DNA from 3 places in the Rahnella sp. 1L-D-7-B-C2 genome. Region 2 is predicted to be linked to each of the others. Evidence: predicted binding sites of a transcription regulator. Region 2 holds the regulator's gene; each other region holds the start of a gene.
What was found. Region 2 encodes CRP, which controls carbon source genes, mostly activating them, when cyclic AMP is high. Its sites were predicted from a motif close to ATGTGANNNNNNTCACAT; they were not measured.
Positions count from the first base shown of each region.

Region 1: the regulator CRP is predicted to act here: its motif matches at 3,316-3,333, upstream of cdd (cytidine deaminase).
Region 3: the regulator CRP is predicted to act here: its motif matches at 1,208-1,225, upstream of AC0Z7K_RS12525 (YjcB family protein).

Region 1 covers NZ_JBXAVQ010000001.1:479,581-484,861, reverse strand. Annotated here, with positions in the region: gene sanA (outer membrane permeability protein SanA) at 1-288, opposite strand, end outside; gene AC0Z7K_RS02130 (NAD-dependent malic enzyme) at 505-2,202, opposite strand; gene cdd (cytidine deaminase) at 2,372-3,256, opposite strand; gene AC0Z7K_RS02120 (arginine ABC transporter substrate-binding protein) at 3,428-4,162, opposite strand; gene artM (arginine ABC transporter permease ArtM) at 4,399-5,067, opposite strand; gene artQ (arginine ABC transporter permease ArtQ) at 5,067-5,281, opposite strand, start outside.
Region 2 covers NZ_JBXAVQ010000004.1:346,791-352,071, forward strand. Annotated here, with positions in the region: gene argD (bifunctional acetylornithine/succinyldiaminopimelate transaminase) at 1-293, shown strand, start outside; gene AC0Z7K_RS10025 (YccS/YhfK family putative transporter) at 963-3,035, opposite strand; gene crp (cAMP-activated global transcriptional regulator CRP) at 3,097-3,729, opposite strand; gene AC0Z7K_RS10035 (OsmC family protein) at 4,092-4,499, shown strand; gene AC0Z7K_RS10040 (LysR substrate-binding domain-containing protein) at 4,501-5,281, opposite strand, start outside.
Region 3 covers NZ_JBXAVQ010000006.1:157,844-163,124, forward strand. Annotated here, with positions in the region: gene bglX (beta-glucosidase BglX) at 1-426, opposite strand, end outside; gene AC0Z7K_RS12525 (YjcB family protein) at 814-1,098, opposite strand; gene malT (HTH-type transcriptional regulator MalT) at 1,350-4,076, opposite strand; gene malP (maltodextrin phosphorylase) at 4,399-5,281, shown strand, end outside.

The sequences.
Region 1 (5,281 bases), on a different contig from region 2:
GTAACTTTGCTGCGCGTTGTCGCCGCTCAACAGTAAATACTTCACTTTACCGCTGTTGTAGGCGTTGATCGCGCCCTGGATCCGGTAGAGGTAATACTGATTGATGACGCCGGTGCGGTAATATTTTGAGGTGCCCAGCACCACGCCGACCTGACGATGTGGCAACGATTGTACTTCGTCGTAGATATATGGCTGCGTGCGCAAACTGATCCAACGATCAAGCCCAATAGCGACTGCCAGCATCAGAATAACGATGCCGATAACGCCAGCTATAATTCGCTTAATCATAGGTATCCCTGTTTATGATCGGATGGAAATCGGATCCAAGGCTACTTTACCTGCCAGGGTGACGCAATACGTTGAACTCTGCATCACCGGCCTTCGCGGGTTTTTTCAGCACTTTTCATGAAATTACTTACCTGAATGCGTAGCGGGCCGCAATTTGCGCAAAAAAAGACCAATGCGCGAGGCATTGGTCCCGATGGTAGCCAGTCTTTCTTTATATCAGAATGACGTACGTTTATACGTCCGGTACTGCGGTGCCCAGAAGTTGCGTTCGATAGCTTTCGACAGCGTATCTTCCGACGTCACCATCGCCACACCCTGCAACTGCGCCGCTTTGGCGACTTCCATCGCGATGCATTTTGACACACCCTGAATATCATCGACGTCCGGCAGCAATGAGCCGGTACCTTCGGTTGCCAGCGGCGAACATTCTGCCAGCGTGCGGCTGGCGGCCATCAGCATTCCGTCGGTGACGCGCGTGGCGCCGGAGGCAATCACGCCCAAGCCGATCCCCGGGAAGATGAAGGAGTTATTACACTGTGCGATAGGGTACAGCTTGCCTTTAAGGCTGACCGGCGCGAACGGGCTGCCGGTGGCGACCAGCGCGGCGCCGTCGGTCCAGTTCAGAATATCCGCAGGTGTGGCTTCGACGCGGGAAGTCGGGTTGCTCAGCGGCATCACCACCGGACGCGCACAGTGCTTGTGCATCTCGCGGATGATCTCTTCAGTGAACAGCCCCGGCTGGCCTGATACGCCGATAAGCACGGTAGGTTTGGCGTGACGCACCACGTCCAGCAGAGAAATGCTGTCGTTTGCCAGATCCCAGTGAGCCAGTTCGCTGCTTTTTTGCGTCAGCTTGCTCTGGAAATCCAGCAGGTTCGGCAGTTTGTCGGTCAGCAGGCCGAAGCGGTCAACCATGAAGACGCGTCCGCGCGCTTCTTCTTCGCTCAGACCTTCGGATTTCATCTGTGCGACGATTTGCTCAGCGATACCGCAACCTGCGGAACCGGCACCCAGGAATGCGACAGTCTGATCGCTCAGCTTGCCACCGGCGGCTTTGCTGGCGGCAATCAGGCTGCCCAGCGCCACGGACGCGGTGCCCTGAATGTCATCGTTGAAGCAGCACAGCTCATCGCGGTAGCGGGTGAGGAGCGGCATCGCATTTTTCTGCGCAAAATCTTCGAACTGCAACAGCACGTTCGGCCAGCGAATTTTCACTGCCTGGATGAACTCATCGACGAATGCGTCGTACTCTTCGCCGGTAATGCGCGGATGACGCCAGCCCATGTACAGCGGGTCATTAAGCAGTTGCGGGTTATTGGTACCCGCATCGAGCACGACCGGCAGGGTGTACGCCGGGCTGATGCCGCCACAGGCGGTATACAGCGAGAGCTTACCGATAGGAATGCCCATGCCGCCGATGCCCTGATCGCCGAGGCCCAAAATGCGCTCGCCGTCGGTCACCACCACCACTTTCACGTGTTGTTTGGTGGCGTTTTGCAACATATCGTCAATGTGCGCGCGGTTCGGGTAGGAGATGAACAGGCCACGGGCACGGCGGTAGATATCGGAGAAATGCTCGCAGGCTTCGCCGACGGTCGGGGTGTAAATCACCGGCATCATTTCGCTCAGGTGACTGTCCAGCAGACGGTAAAACAGCGTTTCGTTGGTATCCTGAATGTTGCGCAGATAGATGTGCTTGTCGATGTCGGTTTTGAAATTCTGGAACTGGCGATAGGCGCGGTCGGCCTGTTCTTCAATGGTTTCAACCGCTTCTGGCAGCAGGCCGTGAAGGTTGAAATTGTTGCGCTCTTCTTCGGTGAACGCGCTGCCTTTATTCAGTAATGGGAATTCTAGCAGGATAGGGCCGGCATGCGGGATATACAGCGGACGTTTGCTTTCGTATTCAAGTTCCATGATTTTACTCTTCCGGGGGCTCAGAATGGTGTTTTTTATTTTTTAGAGACATGAGGGTAACAGAGAGGAAAAGACGAATTCAAATTACAAATGTAATGACAATGTTATGTAACTAAAAACTCCGCGAACGGAGTCTTTAGTGTTATCTGGATCACTTCACTGCGGTGATTCAGCAGGTCACTGTTTTCACTTCTTCGCAGCCAATGGCTTTTAGCGTGGCGCGGGTAGCGTCGTTTTGTGTGAGCAGCGCGCCGGAATTCTCGACCAGCACCGCGCGGCGCACTTTCAGGCAATCTTCACCGGACATGTTCAGCAGGATCAGTGCCGCCTGAAGCGGTGGCAGGCTCGGGTTGAACGCGGCGTTTTCGGCATAGCGCCCGGCGAACTGCTTACCGCTGTGCGTTTCCAGCGCGACACCGCTGTAAGACTTGCTGTATGGCGCGTGGCTTTGATTGCAGGCATCCAGCGCCAGCAACGTCAGAGTATCGGCGTTATCGAGCTGATAGCCGTGATCGACCTTGTCCATCAGCAGGGTGGTGATGTCCAGATCTTTAGGGCCAAAAGAGTGCGGCAGGTAATCACCCAGCGTGGCGACGTCGCGATCCGGCAGGTGAATATCCAGTGCCGTGCCGCTGGTCAGTTCATTCATAAACTGACGGCAATGACCGCAAGGGGTGTAGTTGACCGTGATGGAAGCCAGACGGTTTTCACCCCGCAGCCAGGCGTGCGTCACGGCGGACTGTTCAGCGTGAACGGTCTGTTGCATCGGCGCACCGGCGAACTCCATATTGGCACCGAAATACAGGTTGCCGGAGGTTCCGCGGGCAATCGCGCCAACGTGGAAATGTGAAATCGGGGTGACGGAGCAGGCCGCAGCGAGAGGCAACAGCGCAAACGCCAGCGCATCGTCGTTGAGTCCGGTCGCCTGTTTTACTTGCGCAACGTCTGCCGCAGTGAGCATTGCCGGGAAGTCATCGTGTCGCAGAAACGGCTCAAGGGCGGAGGACAGATTTTCAGGGAGTGCCGCAAAGGCGGTGTGAAAACGTGCGTGCATAAACATTCGATCTCGAAATAGTTACGGTTTAACAGTGTAGAAGTCATTCCATGAACTAAGTGTGACGAATGTCACTATTTTAATGAAATGCATGCATCGGCGTTGCAAATTTGAGAGATGTTACGCAGAAAGCCGCCCTGGCAGGCGGCTTTCAGAAGGGTGTAACAGGAATTAATGCGCAGGGAACCACTTATCATTGATCTTCTGATATTCGCCGTTGGCTTTGATCCCTTCCAGCGCCGCATTAAGCTTCGCCAGCAGTTCTTTATTCTCAGGACGCACTGCCATACCCACGCCGGTACCAAAGTATTGCGGATCTTTAATCAGCTCTCCGACTTCGCCCAGATTCGGGTTGGATTTCAGCCAGCCATTCAGCACTGCAGTGTCACCCAACAGGCCGTCCAGACGACCACTTTTCAGATCCAGAATCGCATTCTGATAGCTGTCATATCCGACGGTGGTGATCTCAGGATATTTTTCCATCAGGTATTTCTGGTGCGTGGTGCCATTTTCCAGCCCGACGCGTTTGCCTTTCAGGTCAGCCATTGATGAAAACTTGCCTTTCGGCCCGATGATCATCGCGGTATTGGCATAGTACGGCTGGGTGAAAGTGACCTGTTTGCTGCGCTCTTCAGTGATGTCCATGCCGGAAATGATCACGTCAAAACGGCGAAATTTCAGCGCCGGGATCAGGCCATCGAAAGGCTGGTTGGTGAAGGTACAGGTTTCCTGCATCTGCTTACACACCGCGTTGGCCAGATCGATATCGAACCCGACGATCTGGTTATTGGCATCCATCGACTCGAAAGGGGGATAGGTTGCGGATGTTCCGAAACGGATGGTGTCTGCCGCAGTAGCAGCGAAAGCAGTAGCAGATAAAACAGCAGCAAGGATAAGCTTTTTCATGCAATACATTCCTGTTCAAAAAATGACATTCCCTTCGCGGTTCAGTTTACTGATTTTATTAATGTAATCGGGTAACTGGCAGGAAGTGAGACCTGTAAAACAAAGTGCCATTAAATGAATTTGTATGCAATAAATTTGATTAAAAAATTATAAAAGAGAATAAGCACGCCTGCCGGAGACAGAAAAAAAGGGACGATTTCTCGTCCCTTCCTGTGTGATGTATGCAACCTGAGCAATCAGTTACGGCGTTCAAACGCCAGCGCACGTCGCTCTATCAGGCGCATCATCAGTGTCAGTAAACCGTTGACGCACAGATACACCAGACCGGCGGCCCCAAACACCATCACGTCATAGGTCCGGCCATACATCAGCTGGCTGTGACCCATCACGTCCATCAGGGTAATGGTGTAAGCGAGCGAGGTACTTTTGAAGACCAGCACCACTTCATTAGAATAGGAGGAGAGTGCACGTTTAAACGCATAGGGCAGCAGAATACGCAGCGTTTGCGCTTTTGACATGCCCAGCGCTTCGCATGACTGCCACTGGCCGGACGGGATCGCCCGCACCGCGCCGGTAAACAGCTGCGTGGTGTACGCCGCACTGTTCAGCGCCAGCGCAAACATCGCGCACAGCCACGGTTGCGAAAGGACTTCCCATAACCACGGGATCTCCCGGATCGACGGAAATTGCCCCGGACCGTAGTAAATCAGAAAGATTTGCACCAGCAGCGGTGTACCGGTGAACAGCGTGATATAGCCTTTCACGATCTGGCTGATGACCGGCAGTTTCAACGTCAGGATCACGGTGAACAGCATTGCCAGCACCAGTGCCACAACCAGTGCGACCACGGTCAGCATCAGGCTGGTGTGCAATCCTTTCAGGACTTCAGGTAAATATTCCCACATCAGGAAGCACTCCGTTCAAAGCGGGTGGTACGCAGTTCGATTCGTTTGATCACGAACTGGCTGAACAGGGTGACAAGCAGATAAATGCAGGCGGCAATCACGTACCAGGTAAATGGCTCCTGAGTACGGGTCGCGATACTTTTGGTTTGCAACATCAGGTCGTTCACGCTGATAAGCGAGACCAGCGCGGTGTCTTTGAGCAGCACCAGCCATT
Region 2 (5,281 bases):
GCATCGACGAGCGCCGCGAGAAATTCATCAGCGCGCTGGACGCCATCAACCAGAAATATCACATCTTCAAAGAATTCCGTGGTCAGGGGTTATTGATTGGTGCCGAGTTGTCGGATGCCTTCAAAAACCGCGCCGGGGAGTTTCATGCAGCGGCAGCCGAATTCGGATTGATGATGCTGGTCGCGGGGCCAAATGTGATGCGGTTTGCGCCTTCGCTGGTGATCGACTTCGCGGATATTGAAGAGGGGATGGGGCGGTTTGAGAAAGCGGTGGGGAAAGTTGTCGGGGGATAATTCCTACAATCCCTGCCGGGTTAATACTGTGAATGTTTCGATTTCTCAATAGCAGTGATCACCTGATTTTCGGCGCCGAAACCGAGCAGAGGGGAAAAGCTTCTCCCCTCTGCACTCCCCTCGCTTTTTCAAACCAGTGCCATGCATCCCGGCGATGTTTCAGCGGCCCCCGCTATTGCCGCAAAATCCCGCCGCTGTGCGGTGCCCTCCGGTCGGGTTACAACCCGCGCAAAAAGATGCGCGGTTTTCCACCTCTTCCTACGGCGTGATTTTTGAACGCGGCCAAAGCTTTTTAGGTCACAACTTCACTTGCTCAGATCATTTCAAAACCCCAAATACTTTGCTCAGCCTATATTTGTTTTGTCTTTAAAAGATGGTGAGATGGCGCGATCAAAAATCCAGCTGAACGGAGCGGCTTCGAGACCAATGGCTCGAAGACCGAGTGAAGGCAGCACGAAGTGCCTGGATTTGCGCCACCCACGGAAGTACCAGAACATGTCCATCGGTCTGGCGATAAGCGCGTGTTTTGAAAAGACGTGGAGATTCCAAAGAGGGCCCGTCCTGGCCCTCTTTGGGCGGTTTCGGCGCAAGGAGTTAAGCGATCACTGCTGGTGAGAAACCGAAATATTCTCGGTCTGCTTTAAAGGAACTTGAAAGGGGACTCCCCCTTCACGCCTTCCGCGTCAACCAGATCCCATGATGCGGTCTCTGTTTCCACGCCAGTGAAGAAATCGTATGCATGACGCTCAGATGTGAAATCACACGCCGCAGGTGGCGCTCCATCTCGGTCAGCGGCATATCAGGGTGCAATTCCGGCGCGTTGATTAGCTGAGCCTCGCTGCTCGGACCGTCGTAGATCAGTCGCTGCTGGCAGCTTTGCAGCGCGATTTCACTAGTCTGCAAATACTCCGTCGCCAGAGCCTCCGGCAGCATGTAATGCTCGCGCGCCAAAATGGTCATCGCGTTGATGTGCTCTACCACGAACTGACTGTGCGTCACCCACAAACGCATATCTGCCAGATAATGCGAGTTAAACCCCGGTTCCTGCATCGCCTGATTCAGCGAGGTGAACAGCTTGTTGTGCGCCTGATTGACCTGCATACGGGCGTAGGCCAGTTTTACGGCGTCTGGATTATCTTGCAGGAGTAACCGGATCGCTTCCTGATCGGTTTCCAGCGCCTGATGGGCATTTTGCCGCAACAATCCGCTTTGCCACTGCGGCCACAGCCAGATGGTGCCGCCGAAAGCCAGTGCACAGCCGATGAGCGTATCGATCAGCCGTGGCACCAGGAAATGTACGCCATTCATCGCCAGCAGTTGCAGGGTGTAGACCGCCGTGACCGTCATCCCGACCATCGCCAGCCCGTAGTTTTTACGCAGCACCGTGTATGACATCAGGGTGATCACCAGCATGCAGAACAGCGTGATGCCCTCCGGCAGCTCCAGTTTCAGCAATCCGGCGGCGATCAGCAATCCGGCGAGTGTGCCGAGCGCACGGTGCTGGATCCTCACGCGGGTGGCGTTATAGCCGTTCTGGCTGACCAGCATGATGGTCAGTAAAATCCAGTAAGGTTTTGGCAGATTGAAGAACAGACCGAGGCTGCTGCCGATGGCCAGAATGATGCCTAGTCGCGTGGCATTACGCAGGGCGATGGACTTGAAAGACAGATAGCTTTTCAGTGCTGGCCAGAAAGGCAGACGTGGCTGAGAGTTCATCAGATCACGGCGGTACAGCGGGCGCTGAGTACGCAACAGGCGCGCAATGCGGCTGAAGTGGTAATAGCAAAACTGGCCGACCGGATTATCCGGGTTGCGCGCGGCGATTTTTTCCAGCGCCGCCAGCTCGTTCGCCATCGTGAAACGTTCGGAAAGCCGGTGATAAAGAATATCGTCGGCAATCACGCGTAGCCTGGCGGAAATCACCTGCGCATTGCGGCGGATCACCGCCTCGGCATGGCTTTCTTCCACCAGCTTTTGCACTTCTTCCGGCTGATGCAGGCTGACCGTGATGTGCTCTTGTAAATCGAGCGCCACCTGAAAACGCTGGAACAGCCGTTTGTGGTGATGATGTCCGTGCTGCGGCAGCATGTGCAACTGCTGATAGAGCAGGGCGATAAGATCGATGACCTGCTGCTGACGCTCAAGCAGCGGCGGTAAAGCGGTTTCGGGATCAGTATGCTGCGTCAGCAAGCTGTATTTGGCTTCGAAATAATCAGCCAGTTGCAGATACAGCTGGCTGAGGGTTTCACGCATCGGCTGTTCTTTAGAGATACGAAACCACGCCCAGTTGAACAGCCCGTACCAGGCCGTGCCTGCGGCGAACAGCGCGGGTGCCTGCCACATCGGCCTGATGCCGACCATGCTCAGGGTAAAGATGGTCGCCACCAGCGCGCCGGGCAACAGACGCGCGTGCAGCGGGCTGATTTCACCGGTGACGCCGAGCAGTAAGGCGAGAGAGAGCATGATGAGCGGTAGCGGGATGTGCCAGTTTTCCAGCATCAGTTGCAGCAAAATACTGCTCACCGCAAACAGCGAGCCACCGATGATCAGACGTTTGAAGAAGCGTTTGTGCGGCGTATCGAGACCGGCGACGTTACAACAGGCGGGGCAGAGGGAGAACAGCAACCCCATTTGCAGATTACCGAACAGCCAGCACAGGCCGACCGGCAAACATAACACCAGCGTCTGGCGCAGTGCGTAATTCACTTCGGGGTGATAAAACAGCCTTCGCCATAGCGTCATAACTGAAGCTTAGCCCATAAAAAAGGCGCGACAGTAAGCTGCCGCGCCTATTTTTGAGGGATTAACGTGTGCCGTAGACGACAATCGTTTTACCGTGTGCGGAGATCAGGCTCTGATCTTCCAGCATTTTAAGAATGCGGCCGACGGTTTCACGGGAGCAACCGACGATCTGACCGATTTCCTGGCGGGTGATTTTAATCTGCATCCCGTCCGGGTGGGTCATTGCATCTGGCTGTTTGGCCAGATTCAGCAAGGTTTGAGCGATACGGCCCGTTACGTCGAGGAAAGCGAGGTTACCGACTTTCTCAGACGTCATTTGCAGACGGTTTGCCATCTGCGCGGAGAGGCGCATCAGAATGTCCGGGTTAACCTGAATCAGCTGGCGGAATTTTTTATAAGAAATTTCAGCCACTTCACAGGCAGTTTTAGCACGTACCCAGGCACTGCGTTCCTGACCTTCTTCGAAGAGTCCCAGCTCGCCGATGAAGTCACCTTGGTTAAGGTAGGAAAGTATCATCTCTTTGCCTTCTTCATCTTTAATCAGGACGGCAACCGACCCTTTCACGATGTAGTAAAGCGTTTCGGCTTTTTCACCTTGGTGAATCAGCGTACTTTTAGAAGGATACTTATGTATATGACAGTGAGACAGGAACCATTCAAGAGTCGGGTCTGTTTGTGGCTTGCCGAGAACCATTTGCTATTATCCTCTGTTATTATCGCTGCCCAAAATCACAGGGCTCAGAGTTCCCTGTACGGCGTCTGAATATTAATGCGCCCTTTCAGCATATAGCTCCCCAGAAATGCTGCAAGCGGATGTCGGAGTGAAACCGGCTATATATTGCCGTTATCACCTTGGGTTCTGTTCTTAAACCACGAAAACCGTCACCGCAATTTGCTGGAAAGTATGTTTCGGCTTTGTTTGTAACACAGGTTTGCAATGCTGTCTTGTGTTGTCTCGCTTCAGCATGATGGCGATCGGGTTACGTTGCCAGTTTTTAGGTGAAAGGGTAGTCTGGGGGGAAAATTTGATTCTTAAGAGCGCCGGGAGATAAGCAAATGCACGCACGCGTAAAATGGGTGGAAGGTCTGACGTTTTTAGGTGAATCCGCGTCAGGTCATCAGGTTTTAATGGATGGCAATGCGGGCGATAAAGCCCCCAGCCCGATGGAAATGTTACTGATGTCTGCGGGCGGTTGCAGCGCGATCGACGTGGTGTCGATTTTGCAAAAAGGCCGCAATGACGTCCGGGATTGTGAAGTAAAATTGACTTCAGAGCGTCGCGAAGAAGCGCCGCGTCTGTTCACGCACATCAATCTGCACTTTATCGTCACCGGCAAAGATCTGACCGATAAGATCGTCGAACGCGCCGTCAGCCTTTCTGCCGAGAAATATTGTTCTGTTTCTCTGATGCTGGGCAAAGCCGCGACGATCACCCACAGTTTTGAAGTGATTGAAGCCGAATAGGTCACGACCAGTCATACGACTGGCACTGATGGCGCAGTAAATCCAAAAACCGCCGCGCGGCAAACGTCAGCGGCGATTTTTGCGAATAGAGCACACAGTATTCCGCCTGCGGCAGAGTGTCGATTTTCAGCAGGCACAACGGGTCCTGCAAACCGAACGGCGCCCGCATCGCCCGCGCCACGACGGTCAGATAATCCGACTGCAATACCATATTCAGCCCGCACACTACCGAATCGGTGCGCACCGGCGTTTCACTTCCTGCCAGATAAAAACCGTCCGCCAGCTGTAGCTGCTGGTAGTAACCCATATCCGTTTCCGGCAATACCCAGCGCGCATCCTGCAATTCTTCCAGCCGTGTGGCATTGGCCAGCGGATGACCGCGACGGGCGATAATCCCGAACGGCGCGGTGAACAGCGGTTCGCGCACCAGATCTTCCAGCGGAAATCCCGGCCCGGCGGTACCGACGGCGAAGTCCAGCTTCCCTTCGCGCAGCGCCGGAAGCAGCACCGACAGCTGCCCTTCTTTGATCAGCAATTTTGACTGCGGAAACTGCGTTTTGAATTCCTCATTCAGCGCCGGGAACACCGTCAGTGCCAGCAGCGATGAAAACCCGATCGCCACCGAGCCTTGTGAATACTGATTAATCTGCTGGATTTCTTCGGCGGCGCGCTCCAGCTCTTCAAGGATGAACTGCATCCGCTGGGCGAACGCGCGGCCGGTTTCGGTCAGCGCCATGCCCTGATGACCGCGTACGATAAGCTTTGTATCGAGCGTTTGCTCC
Region 3 (5,281 bases), on a different contig from region 2:
AGAAATTCGGGCGCTGGTGGCGACGGCGCTCATATCCCAGCTGGCGGCAAGGCCGAGGCTAATCGGAAAAATCGTGCGCTGGCCGTGAACGACATCATAGGCATAAAAAGGGGGGATCTTCAGGCGGCTGTTTTTCACTTCATCCTGAAGTCGACGGATATCGGGTTTGGTGACGGTGTTAAACACGCCACCGACTTTGCCCGCGCGGATATCTGCCATGATGGCTTCTTTCGGATAATCTGTTCCGACGGTCACCAGATTCAACTGCCCAATTTTTTCATCGAGGGTCATTTTTTTCATCAGATCGGCAATGAACGCATTGCGTTCTTTGACCTGATTTTGGGGGATACCCGCCGTTTCAACCGCCAGTGTAGAAGCAGAGCTTACCAGTAACACAAACGCGCCAAGCATGTGATGCGTATTCATCGGAATTCCTTCAGCCATAAACAGGGATGCCAAAACATTGAAAATTCAGCAGCCTGAAGCAAACAAATCAATGATCATTCTAAGAAAAGTATAGTGTGAGAATCTAATACGACCGTTCAACTATTAGCAATCAATAGTTTTATCAGTCTGCACATTATCTTTAACCCGTGGAGACAGATCGCAATTTACAGGTAATCGGGCAGATGGCTACAAAAAGAGGTTCGATATACCGCGCAATTTGAAACAATTAGGATTAGGTGACGGATTGTCATCAGATTGAGCAACTAAATAGCGTGTGAGGAATATTTTTTGCAGGATAAACCGGGCAGAAAGCGATGTTCTGCCCGGCAAGAAAGCGGGTAAAAACGGGATTAATCGAAAATGGGATTAATAGTAGAAAGGCATATCCGTCGGTGTTTTGCTCATCACGTCGAAGAACACATCTTTGGTCATTGACCAGAATTGCGCGATGGCGGCGGCGTTGTAGGTCATGCCCATCAGGCTCATGACAAAGAAACAGGTCACGGTCAGGCCGAGACCACTACAAACGAAAGCCATCGTATTGCGGCTCGACTGGCGGCAAACGATATTGAGCTGGCTGGTGCAGAACATCAGAAAAGCGCTCAGTAATTCCCAGCGCATCATGACGATGCCAGCGGTTAATGTACCCATAGATAAAATCCTTACTCACTACAGCCGGTTGCGCGACGCCAACATCAGCCGTAACGGCTGCAAAAACAGGAGGGCAATGGGCTTATCGAGGTATTAATTAAGTTGAATAGTGTGACTTGAGTCACATTATATCATCGGATTTTATTTATGAGCAGAGGGAATGAGCAGAAATTGTTCGCTAATACGTTTTATGTATAACGCACCGCCAATTCATGGCCATGCGTTATCAAAAAACTGCATTTACGAAAGGATTACGCGCCGTAGCCCATGACCTGCAACAGATGCTGGGCCTGCTGGACCGCTTCCTGCCGGTGCGCAACGCCAAGTTTTTGATACAAATTACGGATATGCGTTTTGATGGTGGTTGAGGCGACGTCCAGCTCACCGGCTATCTGATCGTTGCTATAGCCGGAATAAATCAGGCCGAGCACCTGCCACTCGCGCTGGGTCAGCGGGCTGGTGCGGATAAGTTCCGGCACCTGCGGATGCGTCAGCAGTTTATTCACAAAACCTTCGTCGAAATGCGCAAACTTGTGGCGGTGATGCTGGTTAATTTCGCGCAAAATCTGCTGCGCGCGACGCTGTTCCAATTCTGGCAACAGATTGAGCTGAATCAGCTGACGCAGCTGTTGCGCCATCATTTCACCCTCGATGACGAAATGGCTGACAAAGCCGGTGCGGTTCGCCAGCCCCAGTGCTTCAATCAGCACGCGTTGCGCATCGTTCTTACGGCCTGTGTGCCAGTAAAGCAGATTGCTCAGCAGCAGATTGCGGTTCAGATCGCTGGTCAGGCGCAGCTGGCGTGCGTTCTGATTGAGCTCGTCGAGCACCACTTCGGCTTCGTCAAATTTCTCCAGCAGAATCTGCATGCGGGCAATATTGCGCCACTGTCCTTGCTGGAAATGGTTGTCCGCCATGTCCGGTTTTCGCGCCTGTTGCAGCCACTGGCGGGCGGCGGCTTTATCACCAATCATCTGCCAGTAAATCACGCGAGGTTTGTCGGTATTAGTCAGCCAGTCGATATGATACTGGCCAGTTTTCAGCAGGGTTTCACAGCGCTGTAAATGGTGATGGGCATTATCGAGCTGACCGCGCGCCAGCGAGCATTTCGCCAGCATCGCCAGGCACTGCAATTGCTGCTGCGGCTGGAAATTGGTCAGCACGTCGAGGCCTTTCCGCGCGGCGTCTTCGGCATCGTCAAGGCGTGACCACGACCACAGCAGCTGTGAGCGCAGGCGCAGCAGGAATTCATGCATCGGTAACTGTTCAAGATGCTGCTCGCGCACCAGTTCAAACGCGCGATCCTGCATCTCGTAGGCGGCCTGCAAAAAACCCTGTGCAATCAGGATTTCGCTCTGTTGCAGCAACGCCCATAAGGCATAGTGATAGGCTTCGTAGCGCCGTGCGATCTGTTCCGTTTGCTGCATCAGCGGCAGCGCACGGGTTAAATCGCCTTTGCAGTGCTGAATTTCGCCGGTCACCGAGGTGGCGACGATGCGGCTGTAATAGCTTTCATACGGCAGGAAACGCAAGGCGTCGGCGGCCAGCTTTTCCGCTTCATCCTGACGACCATCATTGATCGCCACCTGCGCACGCAGGGCATCAAATTCGGCGGTCATATCCTGTTCCATCACGATATTGCGCTGCTGCATCTCGCTTTCAGCGCGCACCAGCAGGGCTTCGACTTCGGCATAGCGATGCTGACTCTGTGCCAGCCATGCCTGCAACAGTACCAGTTTAGGATTCTGTATCAGGCGTTCGTACGGCAGCGCGTTCAGACACTCTTCCAGCAACGCCAGCTCGCTTTGATTAAACAGCGCCCAGGCGTGCTGCAACAGAATATCGCGCAATAAATCAATATCTTCTGCGCCCAGTGCGTGATGAATCGCCTCCGCCGGGAAGCCCTGTGCCAGCCAGCCTTCAGCGGCGGCGCGGTGAATTTCCGGCAGTTGTGCTGCCAGTTCCCACTGGCAACGCTGGCGCAGGAAAGTCGCGAATAACGGGTGGAAGTTAAACCATTCGCCGGTGTCATCCATTCTGTGGATGAATAATCCCTGACGCTCTAATTCTTCAAGACGTTGCTGACCGTTTTCGCCGCCGGTCAGACGCACGATCAGCGCATCATTCATCGAACGCAGTAATGAACAGCGCAGCAGAAAATCACGGGTCGGGGCATCCACGCGATCCAGTACTTCATCCACCAGATATTCCGACAGATGGCTGGCATTGAGCCCGGCGAGTTTACGCGCCGATTGCTGAGTAGATTGCTGTGTCGAGGTGGTGGACTGGCGCGCTGAGAGCGCGATCAGCTGCAGTGCGGTGGCCCATCCGGCGACGTCGTCACACAAACGGCTGCTGTCGGCATGATCGATCGGGTCTTTCAGACGGTTGTCGAAAAACTGCTGCGTTTCTGGGTGGGTAAAGGCCAGGTGCGAGGCATTGAGCTCGAGCAACTGATCGCGCACGCGGAGATTGGCGATGCCCAGCGGCGGCAGGGTGCGTGAGAGCACCACCAGCGAAATATTTTCCGGCTGATGACGCAGGAAAAAACGCATGCCTTCATGGATGGCGTCGTTAGAAATCAGATGGTAGTCGTCAATCACCAGCAACAGCGGGCGGTGCCAGTCGGAAAGCTCAACAAACAGTTGCCCGAACAGCGCGGACAAACTGGCGTACTGATGCTTCTGGCTCAGCCCCTCACTTTTTACGCAGTGGCCGCCGCAGGCCTGCTGTACGGCAGCAATCAGATAGCTGGCAAAACGCTCCGGCTGGTTGTCGCTTTCATCAAGAGAATACCAGCCCAGATCGCTTTTCCCCGCCGCCCAGTGCGCCACCAGCGTCGTCTTGCCGTAGCCCGCCGGACTGGCGACCAGCGTAAGACGGTAATTAGGCGCAGTCGCGAGCTTCGTCAGCAAACGATCGCGAACTACTGTGTTTTGCTGCCGCACCGGGCGGCTGAGTTTTGACGGGATCAGCATTTTTTTCGATTCTTTTGACGGTAAGCAGAGGGCGGTTTAATTATTTCACAGCGCGTAATTAATCACTTTTTCTAAAGTCCTCCTTTGAAACATTGATTGCAAGAATGTTACGTTTTTACATGCCGTTAAGTTGCTCTGTATCACAAATTTCAATGAGAGTTTTCGTACGTCTACCCTGAGAGCCCGTCTCCTCCGGCTACGCCCCGTTTCTCCTCCCTGTCTAATCTTTGGCGGGATGATGCTGCTCACAGACACAAGCGTCAGCATAGTGATTATCAATATTGTACTTCCCTACAAATTCCCGAATATAAAGAGGCATGTGATGCAGGTGACTTTGGATAAGACACAATTTTTGGCCGCACTAAAACGCCAGTGGCAGGGATTTGGTTTGCAGCAGGCGCAGGACATGACGCCACATCAGTGGTGGCAGGCGACCAGTGCCGCACTCTCAGAACAGCTGAGCGCGCAGCCTGCGCCGGTGGCGGAGAAAACGCCACAGCGCCACGTTAACTATATTTCGATGGAGTTTCTGATTGGCCGGCTGACCGCCAATAACCTGATCAATCTCGGCTGGTATGACACCGTGCAGCAGGCGCTTAAAGAGCAGGGCGTAGCGCTGGCGGATGTGCTGGAGCAGGAAACCGACCCGGCACTGGGCAACGGCGGTCTTGGGCGCCTGGCAGCCTGTTTCCTTGATTCGATGGCGACCGTCGGACAACCGGCGACCGGTTATGGTCTGAATTATCAGTACGGCCTGTTCCGTCAGTCGTTCAGCGAAGGCAAGCAGCAGGAAGCGCCGGACAACTGGCATCGCGAAAGCTATCCGTGGTTCAGCCACAACAGCTCGCTGTCGGTCGACGTGGCGTTTGGCGGCAAGCTGACGAAGAACGATACGGGCGCGGAACACTGGCAGCCAGCGTTCACCCTGCGTGGCGAAGCCTGGGATCTGCCGGTGGTCGGTTATAAAAATGGCGTCACTCAGCCGCTGCGTTTATGGCAGGCGACCGACGTGCATCCGTTTGATCTGACGTTATTTAACGACGGTGAATTCCTCAAGGCCGAGCAGAAAGGCATTGATGCCGCGAAGCTCACGAAAGTGCTCTATCCGAACGACAATCATGAGGCCGGAAAACGCCTGCGCCTGATGCAGCAGTATTTCCAGTGCGCCTGTTCGGTCGCGGATATTCTGCGCCGCCACCATTTCC